4 regions of the Mesorhizobium sp. Root695 genome follow, and region 3 is predicted to be linked to each of the others. Evidence: predicted binding sites of a transcription regulator. Region 3 holds the regulator's gene; each other region holds the start of a gene.
The links. The regulator LexA, encoded in region 3, represses DNA repair genes until DNA is damaged. The targets are predictions, from matches to a motif close to TGTTCNNNNTGTGTTCNG.
Positions count from the first base shown of each region.

Region 1: ASD99_RS04825 (ATP-dependent helicase) is a predicted target of LexA. The motif match lies at 2,053-2,070, and genes of this name have one in related genera.
Region 2: uvrA (excinuclease ABC subunit UvrA) is a predicted target of LexA. The motif match lies at 1,712-1,729, and genes of this name have one in related genera.
Region 4: dinB (DNA polymerase IV) is a predicted target of LexA. The motif match lies at 2,309-2,326, and genes of this name have one in related genera.

Region 1 covers NZ_LMHO01000003.1:144,338-148,415, reverse strand. The annotation lists gene ASD99_RS04830 (glucose/quinate/shikimate family membrane-bound PQQ-dependent dehydrogenase) at 1-1,788, opposite strand, end outside; gene ASD99_RS04825 (ATP-dependent helicase) at 2,110-4,078, shown strand, end outside.
Region 2 covers NZ_LMHO01000044.1:214,768-218,845, forward strand. The annotation lists gene uvrA (excinuclease ABC subunit UvrA) at 1-1,563, opposite strand, end outside; gene ASD99_RS28895 (hypothetical protein) at 2,283-2,582, opposite strand; gene ASD99_RS28900 (ATP-dependent Clp protease proteolytic subunit) at 2,673-3,278, opposite strand; gene ASD99_RS28905 (SRPBCC family protein) at 3,301-3,810, opposite strand; gene ASD99_RS28910 (ArsR/SmtB family transcription factor) at 3,807-4,078, opposite strand, start outside.
Region 3 covers NZ_LMHO01000025.1:3,935-8,012, reverse strand. The annotation lists gene kynU (kynureninase) at 1-1,102, shown strand, start outside; gene lexA (transcriptional repressor LexA) at 1,549-2,286, shown strand; gene ASD99_RS22560 (ComEC/Rec2 family competence protein) at 2,280-4,078, opposite strand, start outside.
Region 4 covers NZ_LMHO01000002.1:141,198-145,275, reverse strand. The annotation lists gene ASD99_RS03765 (SDR family oxidoreductase) at 80-961, opposite strand; gene ASD99_RS03760 (dihydrofolate reductase family protein) at 1,089-1,676, opposite strand; gene ASD99_RS03755 (winged helix-turn-helix transcriptional regulator) at 1,819-2,235, shown strand; gene dinB (DNA polymerase IV) at 2,358-3,605, shown strand; gene ASD99_RS03745 (hypothetical protein) at 3,737-4,078, shown strand.

The sequences.
Region 1 (4,078 bases), on a different contig from region 3:
ATAGGTCGGCATGCCGAACAGCACCTGCCGGACCGGGTCGACAGCGACACCACCCCAGTTGAAGGTGCCGAAATTGCCGGGATAGATCAGCGAGCCCTGGACGGAAGGGGGTGTATAGCGACCCTCATAACGCAGGCCCTGGAATTCGATCCGGCAAGCCAACTGGTCGAACATGGTGAGGCCCCACATGTCGGCGCCGGTGAGCGGTTTCGGCATGAAGGTGAGATCGGAGACCGGCTGCGTCGGCGATGTGTGATCGCCCTCGATCGCGCCGCCGGGCGCCGCCACCTCGTTGACCGCGATGACCGGCTCTCCGGTGCGGCGGTCGAGCACATAGAGGTCGCCCTGCTTGGTCGGCCCGACCAGCGCCGGGACGATCGTGCCGTCGGGTTTGGTGATGTCGATCAGGCTCGGCTGCGCCGGCACGTCCATGTCCCAGAGGTCGTGATGTACGGTCTGCCGCACCCAGCGCACCTGCCCGGTGTTGAGATCGAGCGCGGTGATCGACGACGAGAACTTCTCGACATTGTCGCTGCGCCCGGCGCCGAGCTGATCCGGCGTCTGGTTGCCGAGCGGCACGTAGAGCAGGCCGAGCTTCTCGTCGGCGCTCGGCGTCGACCACATGTTGGGCGAGTTGGCGGTATAGGTCTGGCCGGCTGCCAGCGGCGTCGTCTGTTCCGGATTCCCGGAATCCCAGTTCCATAGCAGCTTGCCGGTGCCGACATCGTAAGCGCGGATGACGCCCGACGGCTCCTGCGTCGAATAATTGTCGTTGACCGCACCGCCGACGATGATCTTGCCGCCCGAGATCAGCGGTGCCGAGGTCGAGTAATAATAGCCCGACTTCGGATAGGGCATGTTGGTCAGAAGGTTCAGCGTGCCGCCCTCGGCGAAAGTCGGACAGACCTGCCCGTTGGCGGCATCGAGCGCGATCAGCCGCGCGTCCGAGGTCGGCAGGTAGACGCGCGCAGCACAGGGCTGCCCGGCGGCGATTGCGGTATCGGCATAATAGGACACGCCGCGGCAGGTCTGGTGCTGGCGGTCCTTGTCGAGCTTGATCTTGGGATCGTAGCGCCATTTCTCCTTGCCGCTCGCGGCGTCGATGGCGATGGCGAAATTGTGCGGCGTACAGATGTAGAGCATGTCACCGATCTTCAGCGGCGTCACCTGATAGGTGGTCTCCACGACGTCGTCCGGTCCCTTCACGTCGCCGGTGCGGTAGGTCCAGGCCGGCTGTAGCTTGGCGACATTGTCCGGCGTGATCTGGTCGAGCGGCGAATAGCGCTGGCCGAATTGCGTGCGTCCGTAATAGTGCCACTCGCCGGCCGGCACATCATTGCCGAGGTTGGCGTTGGCGATCACCTTGTCGGTGGAGAGTTCGCCGGCAATGTCCTTCGGATCTCCTGTCATCGAATAACCGGCGACGGCAAGCGATGCCAGCACGGAAAGGATGAGCGGCGCTCGCGCGTCAGGGCCGGCAAGACCCCGCCTCGCCCATGGCGTCAGCAGCCACAACGCCACCAGCACGATGATGCCGCCGCGGGGCCCAAGTTCCCACCAGTCGAAGCCGGTTTCCCAGACCGCCCAGGCCAGCGTGCCGACCACGATCGCCGCGTAGAGCCACAGCGCGGTGGATCTGCGCCGGTAGAGTAGCCAGGCGGCGATCAGGAAGGCGAGGCCGGTGATGATGTAATACCAGCTGCCGCCCAGCATCGCGAGACGGATACCACCGCCGCCGAGCGCAAGACCGATGAGCAAGAGAATGAGGGAGGTGATGGTGACAGCCAAGATGATACTCCTTCGACTGTTGCGCGCTCTCGCGGCGCGGCCATGGGCAACCCGGCGTTACCTTCCTGCCCTGAACGCAACTTTCTCCTGCCTGCCGCGCCTGTCAAGTTGGCCACACGCCACGGTGGCAATCCATCTTGCCTGGATCAGGGTTTTCCAGCAGTCTCGGCGCCTTGATGACGGAGGAGGCGCGCTCGTTCGGCCATCGATTTTTCGTCGCCCTCGGCTACCGCAAGGCCTGAACGGCGATATCAGGCACTTTACCGGAACAAAACGTAGACACTTCTGGTCTTTCGCTCCCGAATCACTACATTCGGGGCAATGTCCGGCTTTTCCGAAGACATGCCTTTTTTCGACGAACCCAATGCGCGGCCCACGGCCCCGTCGGGCATTGCCGCACGCGCCATGGCCGCCCGCAGCGGTCACAACAACGCACCCGACTATCTGAAGGGGCTGAACCCGGAACAGCGGCTGGCGGTGGAAACCACCGAAGGTCCGGTTCTGGTGCTGGCCGGCGCCGGCACCGGCAAGACCCGCGTCTTGACCACCCGCATCGCCCACATCCTCGCCACCGGCAAGGCCTTCCCGTCGCAGATCCTGGCGGTGACCTTCACCAACAAGGCCGCGCGCGAGATGAAGATCCGCATCGGCGTTCTGATCGGCGAAGGCAATGTCGAGGGCATGCCATGGCTCGGCACCTTCCACTCGATCGGCGTCAAGCTGCTGCGCCGCCATGCCGAGCTTGCCGGCTTGAGATCCGACTTCACCATCCTCGACACCGACGACGTCGTGCGGCTGATCAAGCAGCTGATCCAGGCCGAAGGGCTCGACGACAAGCGCTGGCCGGCCAAGCAGTTCGCCCAGATGATCGACGGCTGGAAGAACAAGGGGCAAGGTCCGGCCGATATCGCCGAGGGCGACGCGCGCGCCTTCGCCAACGGCAAGGGCCGTGAACTCTACAAGGCCTATCAGGAGCGGCTGAAGACGCTGAATGCCTGCGACTTCGGCGACCTTCTGTGCCACCCGATCCGCATCTTCCGCGCCAATCCGGACGTGCTGAAGGAATACCACAAGCGCTTCAAATACATCCTCGTCGACGAGTATCAGGACACCAACACAGCGCAATATATGTGGCTGCGGCTGCTGGCGCAGCGGCCTGATGCGGGACGCAAGCCTTCGGCGACTAATCTCCAATCGGCCGAAGGCCGCAAGGACGACCGTCCGTCCGAGCCGTTGCGAGGCCCCCGCGGAGGGCCCGCGCCGGCAGGCGCGGAACAGCCCGTGAGCGTGAATATTTGCTGCGTCGGCGACGACGATCAGTCCATCTATGGCTGGCGCGGCGCCGAGATCGACAACATCCTGCGCTTCGACAAGGATTTTCCGGGCGCCACCATCATCCGGCTGGAGCGCAACTACCGCTCGACCGCGCACATACTGGGCGCCGCCTCCCACCTCATCGCCCACAATGAGGGCCGTTTCGGCAAGACGCTGTTCACCGACCGCGACGAGCCGGAGGACGGCAAGGTGCATGTCCACGCCGCCTGGGATTCCGAGGAGGAAGCCCGCGCCGTCGGCGAGACCATCGAGACCTACCAGCGGCAAAAGCACAATCTCAACGACATGGCGATCCTGGTCCGCGCCTCCTTCCAGATGCGCGAATTCGAGGACCGCTTCGTCACGCTCGGCCTCAACTATCGCGTCATCGGCGGCCCGCGTTTTTACGAACGCATGGAAATCCGCGATGCACTGGCCTTTTTCCGCGTCGTCGCGCAAGGCGCCGACGACCTCGCCTTCGAACGCATCGTCAATGTGCCGAAGCGCGGCCTTGGCGAAGCCACCATCCGCCAGATCCACGACACGGCCCGTGCACTGCGCATCCCGATGCTGGAAGCCGCCGCCAAGCTGGCTGAAAGCGACGAACTGAAGCCGAAGCCGCGCGCGGCTCTGCGCGAGGTGTCAGCCAATTTCGAGCGCTGGCAGAAGGCGCTGGAAACCACGCCGCACACCGAACTCGCCGAGACCATTCTCGAAGAGAGCGGCTACACCGACATGTGGAAGAACGACCGCTCGGTCGAAGCGCCCGGCCGGCTGGAGAACCTGAAGGAGCTGATCCGCTCCATGGAAGAGTACGAATCGCTGCGCTCCTTCCTCGAGCATGTAGCACTCGTCATGGACGCCGAGCAGAACGCCGGGCTGGACGCCGTCAGCATCATGACGCTGCATTCGGCCAAGGGCCTCGAGTTCGAGACCGTCTTCCTGCCCGGCTGGGAAGAAGGCCTGTTCCCGCATC
Region 2 (4,078 bases), on a different contig from region 3:
CGAGGCAAGCCGGATGCGCTGGCTTTCGCCGCCCGACAGCGTGCCGGAATTGCGCGACAGCGTCAGATAGTCGAGCCCGACATCGTTGAGGAAGCGCAGCCGCTCACGGATTTCCTTCAAGACGCGCACCGCGATCTCGTTCTGCTTGTCGTTGAGCGACGCCGGCAGGTCGGTGAACCACTGGTCGGCCTTGCGGATGGAAAGCTCGGTGACTTCGCCGATGTGCTTGCCGGCGATTTTCACCGCCAGCGACTCGGGCTTCAACCGATAACCCTTGCAGACCGGGCAGGGCGTGGCCGACATAAAGCGCTCGATTTCTTCGCGCATCCAGGCGGATTCAGTTTCTTTCCAGCGCCGCTCGAGATTCGGGATGACGCCTTCGAAGGTTTTTGTCGTCTTGTAGGAGCGCAAGCCGTCATCGTACTGGAAGGTGATTTCGCGCTCGCCGGTGCCGCGCAGGATGGCTTCCTTTGCCTCTTCGGTCAGATCCTTGAATTTGTCACCGAGCTTGAAGCCATAGGCTTTGCCGAGCGCCTCCAGCGTCTGCGCGTAGTAGGGCGAGGTCGACTTCGCCCACGGGCTGACGGCGCCGTCGCGCAGCGAGATGTTTTCGTCCGGCACGATCAGATTGCCATCGATGGCGCGCTGGCTGCCGAGGCCGTCGCAGGTCGGACAGGCGCCGAATGGGTTGTTGAAAGAGAACAGCCTGGGCTCGATCTCCGGAATGGTGAAGCCGGAGACCGGGCAAGCAAATTTTTCCGAGAACAGGATGCGCTCATGCGTCTCGTTCTTCGACTTGTTGACCGAATCCTCGCCGGTCTGGCTGGAATCGAGCGGCTTGTCGGCGAATTCGGCGACCGCCAGCCCTTCGGCCAGTTTCAGCGCGGTCTCGATGGAATCGGCAAGCCGCGTTGCCAGATCACCGCGCACGACGATACGGTCGACGACGACGTCGAGGTCATGCTTGTATTTCTTGTCAAGCGCCGGCACGTCGGCGATCTCGTAGAAGACGCCGTCGACCTTGACGCGCTGAAAACCCTTCTTCTGCAGCTCCAGCAATTCCTTGCGGTATTCGCCTTTGCGGCCGCGCACTATCGGCGCCAGGATGAACAGGCGCGTGCCTTCCTCGACCGCCAGCACACGGTCGACCATCTGCGAAACCGTCTGGCTCTCGATCGGCAGGCCGGTGGCCGGCGAATAGGGGATGCCGACGCGCGCGAACAGCAGGCGCATGTAGTCGTAGATTTCGGTGACAGTGCCGACGGTCGAACGCGGGTTCTTCGAGGTGGTCTTCTGCTCGATGGAGATGGCGGGCGACAGGCCATCGATTTGGTCGACGTCAGGCTTCTGCATCATTTCGAGGAATTGCCGCGCATAGGCCGACAGGCTTTCGACATAGCGGCGCTGGCCTTCGGCGTAGATGGTGTCGAAGGCAAGCGACGATTTGCCGGAACCCGACAGGCCGGTCATGACAATCAGGCTGTCACGCGGCAGATCGAGATCGACATTCTTCAGATTGTGTTCGCGCGCCCCGCGAATGGAAAGATATTTATGGTCGGCCATCGCCGGTCGCCGCCTCAGAGTCTGGAATTTCCTGGAATGGCGGGTTTTCCCGGCCATCCCCTATGTAGGTAGTTTTGCCGCCACGTCGAGAGACGCCACAATTCCCGACAAAGCGTTTAACCGTCTTTCGCATGAACGGGCAAGCGGAAAGAACAAAGGCCGAACACGCTCCTGACAAAGCTGTGCAAAAACTGACTTGCACGTAACCTCCCAGCGATCACATTTTTCGGTAACCGGCTATTGATGGTTGACGTCCCCGACTCAGGGGAGCAGACTCCAGCAGTCAACGAAGCCGGCCGTCTTTCGATGGCCTCGCCGCCCAGAGGCGGCCTGCGAGACGCCGCAGGCATTCGCGATTTGTGCTTCGGGACAACAATGTCGCAACGGACACAGGAGCGGAGCTATGACGCCACCGGATCGTCCCCTCGGGTTCCAGTTGTCACTGGAGCCGCGGCAGGCATAAGTGCCAGGGTTTAGCGTTTGCGCCACCCGACAAACCGTGACCTGCCATATCCCACAAAAATCAGAGACTGCTAGTCGGATCGTCGGCTGAATGCCGCGGTGCATCCGAAATCAAACGCCGGCAGTACACTCCCGGTAAAATTGGATTTGAGATCCAAAAGGCCCCGACCGTTTGCGCAAAGCACGGCGGGGCCGTTTTTATGTGCGGATTGTCTTGTTGGCGATAGGCGCAACGCAGCACGCGCTGGCACGCACTGTCAGTGGCGCGGCAGCCCGATTGAGCCGGCGCCGACATCGACGGTGATGCTGCCGGAAATCCTGACTTCCGTATTGCCGATCTTGAACTGGCCATTGCCGCTGCCGGGAAACGCGTCGTCGGGTTCGGGCTGGGGAGCCGGCTTGGCGATGCGATAGTCGCCGGTCACGCCGGGCAGAGCGTCTTTCTGCGCCGGCGAACTGTCCTCGGCAAGTGCCGTGCCGCTCACGAGGCCGGCAAAAGCGAGCACCACGACGGCGATGACGCGGCGCAGTGGTCTGGACGGATGAGTGTCGGTCATCTCAGGACTATAGTGACGTGCCGGCGACGGGACCAGAACCGGCATCGTCAAATCTTCGACAACCGGCAGGAGCCGGATAGGGCCCTGGCTTCATGCCGCCTTTTTTCGCGTGTCGAAAACATGGTCGACGATGCCCCATGCCTGGGCCTCTCGGGCCGTCATGAAGTGATCGCGGTCCAGCGTGCGCTCGACCTCATCATAGGTGCGGCCGCAATGCTGCGCGTAGAGTTCAGCCATGCGCCGCTTCGTCTGGCCGATGCGCTCGGCATGGCGCTGGATGTCGGAGGCCTGGCCCTGGAACCCGCCCAGCGGCTGATGCAGCAGGATGGTGGCGTTCGGCAGGGAAATCCGGCGCCCCGGCGTGCCTGCCATCAGCAGGAATGAAGCCATCGAGGCGGCGAAGCCCATGCACACGGTCGACACCGGGCAACTGATGTACTGCATCGTGTCGTAGATGGCGAAGCCGCTGGTCACCACGCCACCCGGCGAGTTGATGTAGAGCGAGATCTCCTTGTCGGGATTGTCCGATTCCAGCGACAGCAGCTGTGCGCAGACCAGCGCGGAGATGTCGTCGTTGATCTCGCCGTTGATGAAGACGATGCGCTCGCGCAACAGACGTGAAAAGATGTCGAAGGCACGTTCGCCGCGGCTCGATTGCTCGATCACCATCGGCACCAGACTGGCAAGGCCGCTCATTTTATGTCTCCGTTGTTGTCGCTCAGGCTGCACGCAGCAAGAGGCGAGGCGTGTTTGCGGCGATTGGCTTGCGTGAGTTGTTTGCGTCGAGCGAAAGCCGGCAGCCGGCGCCGGTCATGGCAATTGCGGGCATTGCCGTTCGGGCGAAGCCGTCATGGACGATGCGCAGATGCGTGCCACCGGAAACGGTGCGGGCGAGCGTGAAAGTGACAATGCTGTCCAATGGGCTGTCGAGCGGATCCTGCCGCGCGCCATCGCCTGGCTGCGAGCGCTCCCGCCAGGAATAGCGCAACAGCCGTTCGGGCTCGGCGTCGAGGATTTCGCATTCGATCGGCGCATCCGGACCGGTGAAGGCAAAACGATTGCCGATTTCCGGCCTGATGTCGTTCGGCATCATCCAAGCGGCGAGCAGCTCGGGTATGGTTAGAGCCCGCCAGACCTTTTCCGGCGGCTCGGCAAGGTCGTACTCGAATTCGATCGCATCCGGCTCGTCGCTTTGGCTCTCGTTGGTCTTTGATCTCGCCTTCTTCATTGATCCATGTCCTTCAAAACCGCCTTCAGCCTTTCGATGCGTTCCGGCCAGAAGGTCCGGTAGCGTTCGATCCAGGAGAGCAAGGGGGCGAGCCCCTGCGGATCGGCGCGGTAAAACGCGTTGCGGCCCGCACGCCGCTCGACCACCAGGCCGGCGCCGCGCAGCACCGCCAGATGCTGCGACACCGCCGGCTGCGACACCGTCATGCCGGTGCGCAATTCCGACACGCTCATCTCGCCAGCGGCGAGCCGCTCAAAGACGGCGCGGC
Region 3 (4,078 bases):
CGAGCTGCAGCAGGCGGCGACCCAGGAATGGGCCCAGGATCTCATCCGAGCCTGGAACACAGCCGGATGGTTCGACATGCCGATCGAACTCGGCGACCAGATCGGACGCCTGATCGGAGCCGCGGCCGGCCAGACCGTCGTCTGCGACACGACGTCGGCCAACATCTACAAGGTGCTGCATGCGGCGCTGGAGATGCGGCCCGGCCGGTTGGCCATCGTCGCCGAGGGTGATAGTTTTCCCACCGACCTGTACATCGCCGAAGGCGTGGCCTCGACCCGGGATGGCGTCGTGCTGCGCCTCGCTGGCGTCGACGCGCCAACCATCGAAGAGCTGATCGACGAAAGCGTCGCGGTGGTGGTGGTCAACCACGTCAATTACAAATCGGGTGAACTGCGCGACATGGCGGCGCTGACGCGCAAGGCTCATGCGGCCGGAGCGCTGATCGTCTGGGATCTCTGCCACACCGCGGGCGCTCTGCCGGTCGAACTCGACCATGCAAATGCCGATTTCGCCATCGGCTGCACCTACAAGTACCTCAACGGCGGTCCGGGCGCGCCTGCCTTCATCTATGCCGCAAAGCGCCACCACGGCGATATCAGCCAGCCGCTCAGTGGCTGGTGGGGGCATGCGCGGCCCTTTGCCTTCGAACAGGGTTATGTTGCCGGCACCGGCATCCGCCGCTTTCTGTGCGGCACGCAGCCGGTCCTGTCGATGCGGGCGCTCAAAGGCGCGCTTGCCATCTGGAACGACGTCGACATGGCGGCATTGCGAAAGAAGAGCGTCGCGCTGACCGAACTGTTCATCCAGCTCGTCGAAGAGAAGTGCGGCGCCTATGGTCTCACGCTGGAGAGCACCCGCGACGCGACCAAGCGCGGCAGCCAAGTGTCGTTCCATAACGATCACGGCTATCAAATCATGCGGGCGCTGATCGAGCGTGGGGTGATCGGTGATTTCCGCGCGCCATCGACCATCCGTTTCGGCTTCACACCGCTCTATGTCGGCTACAAGGATGTGTGGCTGGCGGTCGAGGTGCTGGAAGACATTCTGCGCACGGGTGCATGGAAGGACCAGCGTTTCGCCGTCAAGGAGGCTGTCACCTGACGCAGCCCTTTCGACGATCTGTCGTCGCCGGCTCTCCCCAAGTCATATGACCGAGGGACGAATTTCCAGCTCGCAAATGCGTTCATTGCTGGGGGCCAGCGCCAGCCGCGATAATTAACCAAGGTTGGCATTTTGGCTTCGTTTCGTTCACTGCGAACGAACGCCCGAAAAGCTGAAATACCCACATTCGAGGGGCCTATCGACAGCTCATGCCAACACTGAGCTCGGCATGGACCACAGGCCATTAACCATAACAATTTCAATGCCAGAAAGCGCAACGTGACGGCAGACAGTCGTCAACGAGGCCCGTTTTCCAACACCGAAAAATTTCCGCCATCTTAACAAATTCATTAAACTTTAAACAGTTGCGGAACACAACTGGAACAGATAGTGTTTGTTCTGGGTTTGTTTTTCTGATTCTGATTTCCGGTACCTTGGGGGCCGCCATGCTGACGCGCAAGCAACACGAACTGCTGATGTTCATCCATGAACGCCTGAAGGAAAGCGGCATTCCGCCATCCTTCGACGAGATGAAGGAGGCGCTCAATCTTGCCTCCAAATCCGGGATTCACCGGCTAATCACAGCTCTAGAGGAGCGCGGCTTCATTCGGCGGCTGCCCAACCGGGCACGCGCGCTGGAAGTGTTGCGGCTGCCGGATTCGATCGCGCCCGGCCTCAACGCGGCAAAAAAGTTCTCGCCAAGCATTATCCAGGGCAGTCTTGGTCAAGGCGGCCTTGGCCGGCAGCTCAAGCCGGCGCCTTCGCGGATGTCTTCGGCCGGCAATGACGACGACGTGGTCTCCGCCATTTCGATCCCGGTGATGGGCCGCATCGCGGCAGGTGTGCCGATCGATGCCATCCAGCATCAGACGCATTCGATTTCTGTGCCGCCGGACATGATCATGGGCGGCGAGCACTATGCCCTTGAGGTCAAGGGCGACTCGATGATCGATGCCGGCATCTTCGACGGCGATACCGTCATAATCCGCAATGCCAATACGGCGAGCCCCGGCGAAATCATCGTGGCGCTGGTGGATGAAGAGGAAGCGACGCTGAAGCGGTTCCGCCGCAAGGGCGCCTCGATTGCTCTCGAAGCCGCCAATCCAGCCTATGAAACCCGTATTTTCGGCCCGGACAGGGTCAAGGTGCAAGGCAAGCTCGTCGGCCTGATCCGCCGCTACTGAGGTGGCTGCGGTTTAACCACTGGCTTCTCTGGTCCCTTGAAGGGCGGCAGTCCCCTCGCCTCGCGTGAGAATTTGCGTTGTACATGCCAGGGCCGGTAAGGCCTGTCCACCGCGAAGCTGACGGTTGCCGGCGTGGTCGCCGACTGGCGATCGAAGAAGATGGCAGCGCTGCCTTTGCGAGCCAGTTGTCGCTTGGTGATGACGAGAACCAGCGGATTGTGACAGGCGTCATAGGCCGTGGCGTCATTGACAACGATCAGCTCGGCAAAGCCGCAGGCTTTCCAGGTGTCTTTTCGGTCTTCGACATAGGCAATGATCGCACCGGACGTGTGCCTGGCCAGACAGACGCCCGAGGTGCAATAGAACGGCGATCCCGGCGGCAGTTCCGGGGCATCCGCGATCTCGAATTGCCCATCGCCCTTGTCGAACACCTCCGGCACGACGATGGTTTCGGATGTCAGTGCGCGTTTCCAGTTGTCGACGGTGAATTCGTTCGGCCGTGCGCGGCTGACGGCGAGCTCGCCGCCGCCGATCGGCAACGCAACCAGTCGGGCGTCCTCCGAGATCAGCACGTCGGGCGTGCGCGCATCCGAGACGGTCAGCAGGCCGGCAAGCGCAAAGGGAAGAGCCGCGAGCCGCAGCCGTGTCGTCGCCATCGTCGCGATGACCAGGGCAATCGCCACCAGCAGGACAGACTGCTGCGAAATCAATCCGACCCCATCGACAGGCGAACGCTCGGAGATCCACGCCGATATGGTGACCATCGCCGTCAGGCCCTCGCCCATCAGATACAAAAAAGGTCCATCGGCGCCAAAGGGCATCGTCAGTGCGCTGATCACGGCAAGCAGCATAACGACCGAGACAATCGGCATGATGGCCAGATTGGCAAACAGGCTGAGCGGCGACACGCGCTGAAAATGCCAGATGGCAAACAGCGCAGTGGCGCTGCCGGCGATGATCGAGGTCATGGCAAGGCCACCCGCCGCCAGCAGGAACTTTCGCGTCAGGAAGCCAGGTAAGGATCGCTTTGGCGGAGGCGGTCTGGTTTTCCCCGCGCGATGATCCGACCAGCCGGCATAGGCGCCGACCAGCGCGGCAGTCGCCGCGAACGACATCTGAAAACTTGGGCCGACCACTTCATGCGGCGACACCACGATGACGGCGATCGCCGAGATCGCCAGATTGCGCATGGTGAGTGCTGCCCGATCGAACAGCACGGCAATCAGCATCACTGCCAGCATGATGAAGCTGCGCTCGGCGGCAACCACGACGCCTGAGATGATGAGATAGGCGGCGATCGAAAGCAATGCCGCGGCGGCGGCATATTTCTTGACCGGACGGCGCGCGGAAAAGTCCGGGAACAGGGCGAAGGCACCGCGCAGCAAACCCATGATGGTGCCGGCGACCAGCGCCATGTGCAGCCCGGAGATGGAGATAATGTGGTAGATGCCGGTACGCCGCATCGCTTCATTGATTTCATCGGGAATGCCGGCGCGCACCCCGACGATCAGCGCAGCGGCGATCTCGCCTTCGGCGCCACCGACGCTGGCCCTGATATGATCGGCAATCGCTTCACGGGCATTTTCCACGCGAGAGGAAAGGCGGGCCGACAGCGGCATGTCGCCGTCATCAGTGACGACAAGCTTTGGATTGCCGAGAAAGAACCCGCTGCCGCCGATGCCTGCGAAATAACTGTCGAAGGAGAAGTCGTAGCTGTCCGGCCGCACCGGACCCGTCGGCGGCAACAGCTTGGCATATCCCGTGATCAGGGACCCGGCGGTTGTGTCTGCCG
Region 4 (4,078 bases), on a different contig from region 3:
CGCGCGACCTTCGAAGCCTAGGACGAACGAGTGGGCAAAAAGGATACGTCGCAGCGAATGCTTTTTTCACGGAGCGCGGTTAACCCTTGCCGCCAAACATCGCGGCATGACGCCGGGCGAATTCGATAAACGGTGTTGCCCGCACGCCGAACATCTCGTGCGTCGCCAGATGCACCCGCGATTTCGGCCGCCGCAGCCGCTCCGCCAGCTGTTCGTCCAGCGCATCGGCGAAGCCGGGCGAAATCCCGGAGGCGAGCAGATTTCTCCGCCGCACTTCAGGGCTGACGTCGACATAGCGGACCGGCTTGCCGATCGCCTGTGATATCCGTTCCGCCACGTCGCTCATGGTCAGTGCCTCCGGCCCCGTCATGTCGAGGCTCTCGCCTTCGTGGCCGCCATCGCGCAACAGTCGGAAGGCCACCTTGGCGATGTCCTCGACGTCGACGGGCGACAGTTCGGTATCGCCGAGCGCGAGAGTGAACGCACCCTCGGCGGCAATGGCCGGCGCGTCGCGCAGATAGACCTGCATGAACTGGCTGGGGCGCAGATGCGTCCACGCCATGCCTGCCCCTTCCAGATAGCGCTCGGTCTCCTCGTGCATGCGCGTGAAGCGGAATTTCGTTGCGTCATAGCCGATGTTGGATTCCGCGCCGGAAAACTTCACCACATGGGCAACGCCGGCCTGCTTGCAGGCATCGATGAAGCGGCACTGCGTTTCCGTCATGTCCTCAGCGGCGGTCGAAATCATCAGCACGCGGTCGACACCGTCGAGCGCGGCGCCCAGCGTTTCAGGCCGGCGCATGTCGCCCTCGATCGGTTCTACACCGGCAAGCTCGTCAAGGCCCGCCGCCGATGCCCGGGCCGGATCTCGTACCAGTGCCCTCACCTCATGGTTCTCCCGTGCGAACTCCCGCACGATCGACTTGCCGTTCAGGCCCGTGGCGCCTGTCACCAGGATCATGATCTTCTCTCTCCGTTCGGGATTGTCGCGGCTTGCCTGTCAGGCGACCGCACCTTGAAGACGAAGAAACGCGGGCAAAGGATTCCATCCAAACATTTTTTGTCGGCGGATGCCTTTCACGCCTTCCTCATCTCGCCGATGCGTAGCGGTTGACCACCATGCCGCAGGCATAGGCCTTCGAGCCGAGCAGGCGCAGGGTTTTGAAACCACCTTGGTCGAAGATGCGGCGTCCGGCGCCCAGCACCGCCGGGTTGATGAATAACTGGAACTCGTCGACCAATCCGGCCGCGATCAGCGCCGACGCGAAACCTGCCCCGCCGAACACGACCATGTCGCTGCCCTCGCCCGCCTTCAGCGCGCTGACCTCACGCGGCAGGTCGCCGCTGGCCACCCTCGTGCGCTCCCAGGCCGATTGCTTGAGCTTGTCGCTCAGCACCACCTTCCGGGCGTCGACGATGCGTTGCGCAAAGGCATAGAACGGATCGCGCGGAAATTTCTTCGCCGCGTTGCCCCAATGGGTGAGATAGCCCTCCTGCGCCATCTTGCGGCTGAGCAGGATGGTGTCGATACCGGCGAAGACGGCGTTGAAGTCCTGCTTCAGCTCGCCGTCCCAGGCGCTCTCGTCACCCCATTCCCAGAGCTGCCAGGGATGGTCCTCATTGGCGCCGACAAAGCCGTCGACCGACATCTGCATCTGAAGGATCAGCTTTCTCATCATCATTCTCCTCGGTTTGTCCCTGCTCAAAGCGTGCGTCCGGCGAGCCGTCGCGATCAACGTTATATGGTTTACATTTGGAAGCATTGACGCACGGCCAAAATGGTGTCAATAGTAAAGTGATTTAAAAATGGAACCATAGATGTCGACGCGCGAAAAATCCGGCTGCCCGATCAACCTGTCGCTCGAACTCGTCGGCGACCGCTGGACGCTGCTCATCATCCGAGACCTGGTCTTCGCCGGAAAAAGGCATTTTCGCGAATTCCTGCAATCCGACGAAGGTATCTCCTCGCGCACGCTGGCCGAGCGGCTGCAAACCCTTCAGGACGAAGGCATCCTCACCAGAAGCGACGACCCGACGCATGGGCTGAAGACGGTCTACCGGCTGACCGAAGCCGGCATCGACCTCTTGCCAGTGCTGGCGACGCTCGGCGCCTGGGGCAGCAAGCACCGCAAGGCCGACGACAAGCTGGCTCGCATCGCCGAAGAGCTGACGGCCGGTGGCGAGGCGGCGCTGGAACAGATGAAAACGGCGCTGAGGGCCGAGCATATTGTCTAGGCAGGGCGCTCAAGCCGAACCGGCGCGGCTCTTTGCTGCACAAATCGCTCTCCACTTGACAATGATCCGCCTTTGTTCTCTATTTGTTCAGATCTATCAGCAACTGCGGATGTGCGGTCGGGATGGAAACGACAGCCACCATCCTGCATGCCGATCTCGACGCCTTCTATGCCTCGGTCGAGCAATTGCTCGACCCGTCGCTGCGCGGCAAGCCGATCGCGGTGGGCGGTGGCGTTGTGCTCGCTGCCTCCTATGAGGCACGCGCCTTTGGCGTGCGCGGCGGCATGCCGGGGCGCAAGGCGCGTGAGCTTTGCCCGCAGCTGATCTTCGTCGGCGGCAATTTCAGCCATTACCAGCGGCTGGGCGACGCGGCGATAAAAGTGCTCGACGATTTCACCCCGCTGGTCGAGCGCATTTCCATCGACGAGGCCTTTGCCGATGTCGCCGGCTGCACGCATCTGTTCGGGCAGCCAGAAGAGATCGCCACGACCATCCGCCGCCGCGTGCGATCCGAACTCGGCCTGCCGATCTCGATCGGCGTGGCACGCACCAAGCATCTGGCCAAGATCGCCTCGCAGGTGGCCAAGCCCGACGGGCTGGTCGTCGTCGAGCCTGGCACGGAGATCGCCTTCCTGCACGATCTGCCGGTCGGGCTGATGTGGGGCGTTGGCCCGGCGACCAAAGCGCGGCTGGGCGAAATCGGCGTCGAGACCATCGGCCAGTTGGCCAGGACGCACAGCGGCACGCTGACGCGGCTGCTTGGTCCCGCCGCCGGCGAGAAGCTCGCCGCCCTGTCCTGGAACCGCGACCCGCGGAAACTGGAGACGAAGCGCCGGGCGCATTCGGCCGGTGCGCAATCGGCGCTTGGCCAGAAGCCCGCCGTGGCTGATGTCATCGTGCCCACTCTGCTGCATCTGGCCGACCGCGTCGCCAGCCGGCTGCGCGCCAAGGCGCGGCCCGGCCGCACGGTGACGGTGCGCGTGCGCTTTGCCGGTCTCAGCGCCGTCACCCGCTCAATCACCCTTGACCAGCCGATCTCGGCGACAACGATGTTGGCCGAGATCGCCGGCGATCTGGTGCGCGGCGTGCTTGCCGACCACCGCCAGGAGAAGACGATCTCGCTGCTGGCGATCTCGGTATCGCACCTGGAGGAAAGCCTCGAGCTACAGCTCGAACTGCCGCTCGGCCTCGCGGACGAGAAACGCCGTCCCGGCACGAAGAAGGGCCTGGCACGCTTCGGCGCCGACCGCGCCATCGACAAGATCCGTGAGCGCTTCGGCAAACAGGCGGTCGGCTACGGCACGGTGGCGCTGGACGCGGCGCGCTCGGTGCCCGACGAATTCAGGGAGCTGGCGCAGAAGGAGCTGTGAGCGCGGTTGACGCCATCCTGAATGTGACCGCGTCGGCATTGTAACCGAGGGGCGGCAGGCCGTGAAAAATCTTGATCTCCTCACTGGTGGCTATTCGAGTAAGATGTCCCTGACACAAGCCATGGAATCTCATGTTCGCACCCTTCATCGTTTGCGCGTTGGTCACAGCTCTCAGCGCGGTTGTCAGTCTCGGTTTCTCCTTGGCTGCCGTCATGAACGAAACCGGCAGCGCCCGGACGGTGGCATTGTACGGCTGTGCACGCAGCGCAGCTTTGGTGGTCGTAAGCGCCGTGCCATTTTTTACGGGTTCGACGGAATGGCTTGAGGCCATCGCCTGGACAACGATCCTCGTGCAGGCTGGAGATGCCGTCATAGGCGCCACGATCGACGATCGGATGAAAACCTTCGGCCCGGCCGGCGCATCGCTCGCCAACCTTCTGGCTCTCCTATGGCTCATCCAGTCTGTTCAATGA